Regions from separate parts of the Streptomyces sp. CMB-StM0423 genome, predicted to be linked through region 1. Evidence: riboswitches for the same ligand, from Rfam matches in the RefSeq annotation. Region 1 holds a riboswitch; the other holds the start of a gene.

What was found. A riboswitch is a leader RNA that binds a small molecule or an ion and turns the genes downstream of it on or off. The one in region 1 is predicted to bind cobalamin.
Region 2: another riboswitch for cobalamin. It lies ahead of CXR04_RS11100 (ribonucleoside-diphosphate reductase subunit alpha); the one in region 1 lies ahead of metE (5-methyltetrahydropteroyltriglutamate--homocysteine S-methyltransferase).

The regions. Positions count from the first base shown of each region.
Region 1 covers NZ_CP025407.1:4,007,813-4,012,014, reverse strand. The annotation lists gene metE (5-methyltetrahydropteroyltriglutamate--homocysteine S-methyltransferase) at 370-2,688, opposite strand; cobalamin riboswitch at 2,893-3,072, opposite strand; gene CXR04_RS17410 (ABC transporter ATP-binding protein) at 3,175-4,125, shown strand; gene CXR04_RS17405 (ABC transporter permease) at 4,122-4,202, shown strand, end outside.
Region 2 covers NZ_CP025407.1:2,627,058-2,631,259, forward strand. The annotation lists gene CXR04_RS11085 (carbon starvation CstA family protein) at 1-1,217, shown strand, start outside; gene CXR04_RS11090 (YbdD/YjiX family protein) at 1,214-1,417, shown strand; gene CXR04_RS11095 (GNAT family N-acetyltransferase) at 1,514-2,032, shown strand; cobalamin riboswitch at 2,091-2,237, shown strand; partial or broken gene CXR04_RS11100 (ribonucleoside-diphosphate reductase subunit alpha) at 2,361-4,202, shown strand, end outside.

The DNA.
Region 1 (4,202 bases):
TGCCTCCACAACCCCATGTCACGCCTCGCCACGCACCCAGGTGTGTCCCGTGCCGATCACGGCCGCCGACACCGCCGTGCCCACACAAACGCCGCCCCAAGACGCTATCGGCAGCCTGCCGCACCATCGAAGACCAACACACCCACTCCTGCTCCCCTTGCAGGACGACAGCCCGCTCCCGGGCACCGACCCCCCTTGCCCGCCGGCCGGCCCGGGAGACCCGGGTGCGGCGGCGGGTGCGGAGGAGGGGGCGGACGCCTGACGCGGGTCCCCGCACCGGAGCGCCGGCCGCATGCCCGGCGCCCGGTGCGTACGGCCGTCGGCACCCGGCCCGTACGCGAACGCCGGCGCCCGCCCCCCGCCGCTACGTCACCCGCGCAGCTCCGCCCGCACCTCCCGCGCCGCCGCCACCAGGCTCTCCAGCGACGCCCGCGTCTCCGCCCAGCCGCGGGTCTTCAGCCCGCAGTCCGGGTTCACCCACAGCCGCTCCGCCGGAATCGCCCGCAGCCCGGTGTGCAGCAGCGCCACCGTCTCCGCCGCGCTCGGCACCCGCGGCGAGTGGATGTCGTACACGCCGGGACCCGCCTCCCGCGGATAGCCGTGCCCGGCCAGCTCGTACGCCACCTGCATGTGCGAGCGTGCCGCCTCCAGGCTGATGACGTCCGCGTCGAGGTCGTCGATCGCCGCCACGATGTCGCCGAACTCCGCGTAGCACATGTGCGTGTGGATCTGCGTGTCCGCGCGCGCGACGCCCGTCGTCAGCCGGAACGCCTCCGTCGCCCACGCCAGATACGCCGGCCGGTCCGCGGCCCGCAGCGGCAGCGTCTCGCGCAGCGCCGGCTCGTCGACCTGGACGACCGCCGTGCCCGCCGCCTCCAGGTCGGCGACCTCGTCGCGCAGCGCGAGCGCCACCTGCCGGGCGGTCTCGGCGCGCGGCTGGTCGTCGCGGACGAAGGACCACGCCAGCATCGTGACCGGGCCGGTGAGCATGCCCTTGACCGGGCGGTCCGTCAGCGACTGCGCGTACGTCGTCCAGCGGACCGTCATCGGCTCCGGGCGCGAGATGTCGCCGGCCAGGATCGGCGGGCGGACGTAGCGGGTGCCGTACGACTGGACCCAGCCGTGCCGCGTGGCGAGACAGCCCGTCAACTGCTCGGCGAAGTACTGCACCATGTCGTTGCGTTCGGGCTCGCCGTGCACGAGCACGTCGAGCCCGGCCTTCTCCTGGTACGCCACCACCTCGCGGATCTCCGCCGCGATCCGCTCCTCGTAGCCCTCCGCGCCGATGCGCCCGGCGCGCAGGTCGGCGCGGGCGGCGCGCAGCTCGGCGGTCTGCGGGAACGAGCCGACGGTCGTCGTCGGCAGCAGCGGCAGTCGCAGCCGGGCCCGCTGGGCCGCGGCGCGCTCGGCGTACGGTGCCGGGCGGCGGGCGTCGGCCGCGCCGACGGCGGACGTACGGGCCCGGACGGCGGGGTCGCGGGTGATCGGGGAGGCGGCGCGGGCGGCCAGTCCCGCGCGGTTGGCGGCGAGTTCCGCGGCGACGGCGCCGGTGCCGTGGGCCAGCCCGCGGGCGAGCGTGACGACCTCGGCGGTCTTCTGCCGGGCGAACGCCAGCCAGCGCAGCAGGTGCGGGTCGATGTCCCGCTCCGCGGCGGCGTCGAGCGGCACGTGCAGCAGCGAGCACGACGGGGCGACGTCGACGCGGTCGGCGAGCCCGAGGAGGGTGCCGAGGGTGGCGAGCGCCCGTTCCAGGTCGCAGGCCCACACGTTGCGGCCGTCCACGACGCCCGCGACGAGCCGCTTGCCGGGCAGCCCGCCGGCGGCGGCCAGCGCGTCGAGCTGGTCGGCGGCGGCGCCGGTGAAGTCCAGCGCCAGGCCCTCGACCGGCGCCTTGGCGAGCACCGGGAGGGCGTCGCCGAGGCGGCCGAAGTACGAGGCGACGAGGAGCGCCGGGCGGTCGGCGCGGGCGCCGAGATCGCGGTAGGCGCGCTCGGCGGCGGCGAGTTCCGCGGGCGTACGGTCCTGGACGAGCGCCGGCTCGTCGAGCTGAACCCACCCGGCGCCGGCCGCGCGCAGATCGGCCAGCACCTCCGCGTACACCGGCAGCAGCCGGTCCAGCAGCGACAGCGGCTCGAAGTCCGCGGGCGCGCCGGGCGCGGGCTTGGCGAGCAGCAGGTACGTCACGGGCCCGACCAGCACGGGCCGCGCGGCGTCCAGTCCGAGCGCCAGGGCCTCGGTCAACTCGGCCGTCTGCTTGGCCGCGTCGGCGGTGAAGACGGTGTCCGGCCCGAGCTCGGGGACGAGATAGTGGTAGTTGGTGTCGAACCACTTCGTCATCTCCAGCGGCGCCGCGTCCTGCGTGCCGCGGGCCATGGCGAAGTAGCCGGCGAGCGGGTCGGCCGCGACGGCAGCGCGGTGGCGGCCGGGGATCGCGCCGACCATGACGGTGGTGTCGAGCACGTGGTCGTAGTACGAGAAGTCGCCGGTCGGCACCTCGTGGACGCCGGCGCCGGCCAGCTCCCGCCAGGTGGCGCGGCGCAGCTCCGCGGCGGTGGCGCGGAGTTCGCCGGCGGTGACCCGGCCCTTCCAGTAGCCCTCGACCGCCTTCTTCAGCTCCCGGTGGTGGCCCTGCCGGGGGTAGCCGTACACGGTCGCCCGTGCCGCCGCGGCTGCGGACTTCGCTGTCACGGAGATCTCCTTCGCGAGATGAATCCCTGAGATCCCGGGACCGGAAGGAGAGGGGGAGGCAAACGCGAAGAAGGCAGCGCGGCGCGTCCCCGCCGGTCCTGCGCGGCGGGATTCCGCATGCCTGCCTGGTGCGTCACGTGCGCCGACCCGCCCTCGAAGGTCACCGGGATGTCCGCGCACGGAGGGCCCGCGCACGGGCAGCGGGCAGGTCTTCGGACTCGCGGGCAGGTCCGTACGCGACTCGCGCGCACGGGCGCCTACTGGCCGTCGCTTCCCGGATCCGGCGGATCCAGTGCGTATGACGGCGGTCGTTCCCGCTCACCGCTGCGGGGCAGTCCCGGATTCCCACCGGGTTCCCTCTTGCGACGCCACCGCCTGGCGGACGGGGCGAACCGGCTGCACGGGCCAGTCTAGGGCGCCCGTCCGACACCGGCCCGCGCCGCCGCCCTTGACCCCGACGCAGGGTCAACCTTCGAGCATGGCGCCATGACCACCGGAACCCCCGCCGTCGAGGCCGCGGGACTGCGCAAGGCGTACGGCGGCCGCGAGGTCCTCGCCGGCGTCGACCTCACCGTGCCCGCCGGCACCGTCTACGCCCTGCTCGGCCCCAACGGCGCCGGCAAGACCACCACCGTCCGCATCCTCACCACCCTCCTCGCCGCCGACGCAGGCACCGCGCGGGTCGCCGGCCACGACATCCGCCGCGCGCCCGCCCGGGTGCGCGCGGCGATCGGCGTCACCGGCCAGTTCTCCGCCGTCGACGGCCTCCTCACCGGCCGCGAGAACCTGCGCCTGATGGCCGACCTCGGCCACCTCGAACGCCCCCGCGCCACCGCCGTCAGCACCGGGCTGCTCGCCCGCTTCGGCCTCGCCGATGCCGCCGACCGGCGGGCCGCGACGTACTCCGGCGGCATGAAGCGGCGGCTGGACCTGGCGATGACGCTGGTGTCCGGGCCGCGGCTGATCTTCCTCGACGAGCCGACGGCGGGACTCGACCCGCGCAGCCGCCGCGAGTTGTGGGACGTCGTCCGCGAACTCGTCGCCGACGGCACCACCGTCTTCCTCACCACCCAGTACCTGGAGGAGGCGGACCGGCTCGCCGACCGCATCGGGGTGCTCGACGGCGGCCGGCTCGTCGCCGAGGGCACCGCGGCCGAGCTGAAGCGCCGCGTCCCCGGCGGCCACGTCGAGCTGCATGCCGCCGACGCCGCGCGGGCGGCGGAGCTGGCGCGCCGGCTGCCCGGCGCGGTGGCCGGCCCGGCGGGGCCGGCGGTCACCGTGCCGTACGACGGCAGCCTCGGCGCGCTGCGGCGGCTGCTGGCCGGGCTCGACGACGACGGGTCGGTCACCGGGCTCGCGGTGCACACCCCGGACCTGGACGACGTGTTCCTGGCCCTGACCGGCCACGCCGCCGCTGCCGAGGGGGTACGGGCATGAGCGCCCCCGGCACGTACGTCCTCCGCGACTCCGCGACCATGCTGCGCCGCAACCTGAGGCAGATGGCCCGCTACCCG
Region 2 (4,202 bases), 1.4 Mb from region 1:
CGGTCTTCGCCGGCTCGCTCTTCCCGTTCGTCTTCATCACCATCGCCTGCGGCGCCCTGTCCGGCTTCCACTCCCTCATCTCCTCCGGCACCACGCCCAAGATGGTGCAGAAGGAGACGCAGATCCGGATGATCGGCTACGGCTCCATGCTGATGGAGTCCTCCGTGGCGATCGTGGCGATGATCGCCGCCTGTGTGCTGGACCCGGGGCTGTACTTCGCGATGAACTCGGCGCCCACGGTGATCGGCGAGACCGCGCAGTCGGCGTCGCAGGCGATCCAGGGCTTCGGGTACGAGATCACGCCGGCGGCCCTGCAAGCGGCGGCCGACTCCGTCGAGGAGTCGACGCTGCTGTCCCGTACCGGCGGCGCGCCGACGTTCGCGATCGGTGTCTCGGAGATCTTCTCCGATGTGACCGGGGACAGTCTCAAGGCGTTCTGGTACCACTTCGCGATCATGTTCGAGGCGCTCTTCATCCTCACCGCGCTGGACGCGGGCACCCGGGTGGGCCGCTTCATGCTCCAGGACACCCTCGGCAACATCTACAAGCCGCTCAAGCGCGTCAGTTGGTGGCCGGGGCTCATCGCCACCAGCGCGGTCGTCGTGGGCCTGTGGGGCTACTTCCTGTGGGTCGGCGTCAACGACCCCCTGGGCGGCATCAACCAGCTCTTCCCGCTCTTCGGCATCACCAACCAACTGCTCGGCGCGGTCGCGCTGACGATCTGCACCACGCTGCTGATCAAGTCGGGGCGGCTGAAGTGGGCGTGGGTGACGGGCATCCCGCTGATCTGGGTCGCCGTGGTCACGCTCACCGCGAGCTGGCAGAAGGTGTTCTCCGACGACCCGCGGGTCGGCTTCTTCGCCCAGGGCGACGTGGCGCAGGAGGGCATCGACTCCGGCAAGCTGTCCGGCCAGGAGCTGGAGGACGCCGAGACGATCGTCACCAACACCACGGTCGACGGGGTGCTGTCGGCGGTCTTCGCGCTGCTGGTGGTCGTCGTGATCCTGGACGCGGCCCGGGTGTGCGTGAAGTCGCTGCGCAACCCGGAGTCCGTCGTCAGCCACGAGGAGCCGTACCACGAGTCGTCGTACGTCGCACCGGCGCAACTGATCGCGACCAAGGAGGAGAAGCAGGAGCTGGCCGCGGCCGGGCTGGGCAGCGGCGGCGGGTTCAAGCCGGGTGCCGGCGGCGGCGCGCGGGACGGAGGCGGGTCATGACCGGGGCGGCGGCGCTGGCTACGGCTGGGCGCAAGGTCTGGTGGTACGTCCGCGAGGTGATCGGCGACACGGCGTACGAGCGCTACGTCGAGCACCTGCGCGGGCACGACCCCGACGCGAAGGTGCCCACCCGGCGCGAGTTCGAGCGGATGCGCACGGACGCGGGCGACGACCCGCGCAAGGGCTTCCGCTGCTGCTGAGCGCGGTGCGGCGGAGGCCGCAGGCGTACGGGCCGCCGTCCCCGGCTTTCCGGGGGCGGCGGCCCGCTGTCGGTGGCGCAGGGCAGACTCGGGGGCATGGACTTCACGGTGCGGCCGGTGCGGCCGGAGGAGTACGAGCGGGCGGGCGAGCTGGTCGCCGAGGCGTATCTGGCGGACGGGCTGCTGACGTTCGGCGAGGACGACGAGTATGTGCACGAGCTGCGGGACGTGCGCCGCCGGGCGGCGGCGGAGCGCGCCGAGGTGCTGGTCGCGGTCGAAGGGGATGCCCGCGCGGTCGGCGGGGAGGTGCTGGGCAGTGTGACGTTCGTGACGGCGGGGTCGCCGTTCGCGGAGCTGAGCGGGCCGGGCGAGGGCGAGTTCCGGATGCTGGCGGTGGCCCGGGAGGCGCGCGGCCGCGGCGTGGGCGAGGCGCTCGTACGGGCCTGTCTGGACCGCTCCCGGGAGCTGGGCGCGGACCGGGTGGTGCTGTCCAGCACCCCGGAGATGGCCACGGCCCACCGGCTGTACGAGCGGCTGGGGTTCGTCCGCACCCCGGCGCGGGACTGGCTGCCGCTGCCGGATCTGCCGCTCTGGGCCTTCGTCGCGGACCTCTGACGCCCGGCCGACATGCGACACAACATATAGGGGTGCTTCCCTGGCGAGCCACTAGATGTATGCTCGTCCTAGCTGCCGACGCAGGGGAATCCGGTGGAAGTCCGGAGCTGTCCCGCAACGGTAAGCGATATACGGGCATGCCTGCCACGCGCCGGCGGGTCCGTATGTCGTGAGCCCGAAAACCTCCGGCAGCGATCGATGACGTCCGGGTCTCGTGGATTGGGCTCGCGGACGCACACGGGGTTGCCTCGACGGATCCGGCATGCCCGCCTGCGCCCGTACCGCAGCCTCTCCCGCGCGGCCCCGCCGAACGAGGGAGAGCAGCATCTTGACGATCGCACCACCGGCCGCGCCCACGGAGCCCGCCTCCGCCGCCCCCCGGGCCGGCGACGGCCCGGCCGCCGCGCTCACCCGCACCCTCACCGAGGTGACCGCCGACCTGCCCGCCACCGACCCCGCCCGGGTCGCCGCCGACGCGCTGCGCGGCCGCCACCCGGGCTCCGGCGAGGCGGAGTTGCGGGAGCTGGCCACCGAGGCCGCGGCGGCGCTCATCGCCGAGGAGCCGCAGTACTCGAAGCTGGCCGCCCGGCTGCTGACCCGGGCCGTCGCCGAGGAGGCCGCGGGCCAGGGCGCCACGAGCTTCTCGGCCGCGATCGCCGTGGGCCACCGCGAGGGCATCGTCGCCGACGCCACCGCCGCGTTCGTCCGGCGGCACGCCGCCCGCCTCGACGCGCTGGCCGACGAGGCCGTCGCCGAGGGCCGCGACGACCTGTTCGGCTACTTCGGCCTGCGTACGGTCTCCACCCGCTACCTGCTGCGCCACCCCACCGAGCGCGCCGTCATCGAGACCGCCCAGCACTTCTTCCTGCGCGTCGCCTGCGGGCTGGCCGCCGGCGACTCCGACGCCGCCGTGGCCGAAGTCGCCGAGCTGTACGGGCTGATGAGCCGCCTCGGCTACCTGCCCTCCTCCCCCACCCTCTTCAACTCCGGCACCCGCCACCCGCAGATGTCCTCCTGCTACCTGCTGGACTCCCCGCTCGACGAGCTGGACTCGATCTACGAGCGCTACCACCAGGTCGCCCGGCTGTCCAAGCACTCCGGCGGCATCGGCATCCCCTTCACCCGGGTCCGCTCCCGCGGCTCGCTGATCCGCGGCACCAACGGCCACTCCAACGGCATCGTCCCCTTTCTGCGCACCCTGGACGCCTCCGTCGCCGCCGTGAACCAGGGCGGCAAGCGCAAGGGCGCCGCCTGCGTCTACCTGGAGCCCTGGCACGCCGACGTGGAGGAGTTCCTGGAGCTGCGGGACAACACCGGCGAGGAGGCCCGCCGCACCCACAACCTCAACCTCGCGCACTGGATCCCGGACGAGTTCATGCGCCGCGTCGAGGCCGACGGCCCCTGGTCGCTGTTCTCGCCCGCCGAGGTGCCCGGGCTGACCGACCTGTACGGCGCCGGGTTCGACGCGGCGTACGCGCGCGCGGAGGCCGAGGGGCGGTACGTCAAGCAGGTCCCCGCACGGCAGTTGTACGGCCGGATGATGCGTACCCTCGCGCAGACCGGCAACGGCTGGATGACGTTCAAGGACGCCGCCAACCGCACCGCCAACCAGACCGCGGAGCCCGGCGCCGTCGTGCACTCCTCGAACCTGTGCACCGAGATCCTGGAGGTCTCCGACGACGGCGAGACCGCGGTGTGCAACCTCGGCTCGGTCAACCTCGCCGCCCATCTCGGCGACACCGCCGGCGGCTGGGAAGGGGCGATGGACTGGGAGAAGCTCGACGCCACGGTCCGTACCGCCGTGACGTTCCTCGACCGCGTCGTGGACATCAACTTCTACCCCACCGACCAGGCCGCCGCGTCCAACTCCCGCTGGCGGCCCGTGGGCCTGGGCGTGATGGGCCTCCAGGACGTCTTCTTCCGGCTGCGGCTGCCGTTCGACTCCCCGGCGGCGCGGGCGCTCTCCACCCGTATCGCCGAGCGCATCATGCTCGCCGCGTACGCCGCCTCCGCCGACCTCGCCGAGCGGCACGGCGCGCACCCGGCCTGGTCCCGCACCCGCGCCGCCCGCGGCGTGCTGCACCCCGACCACTACCCCGAGGCCGAGGCGGTCTGGCCGGAGCGCTGGACCGCGCTGCGCGCCCGGATCGCGGAGACGGGGCTGCGCAAC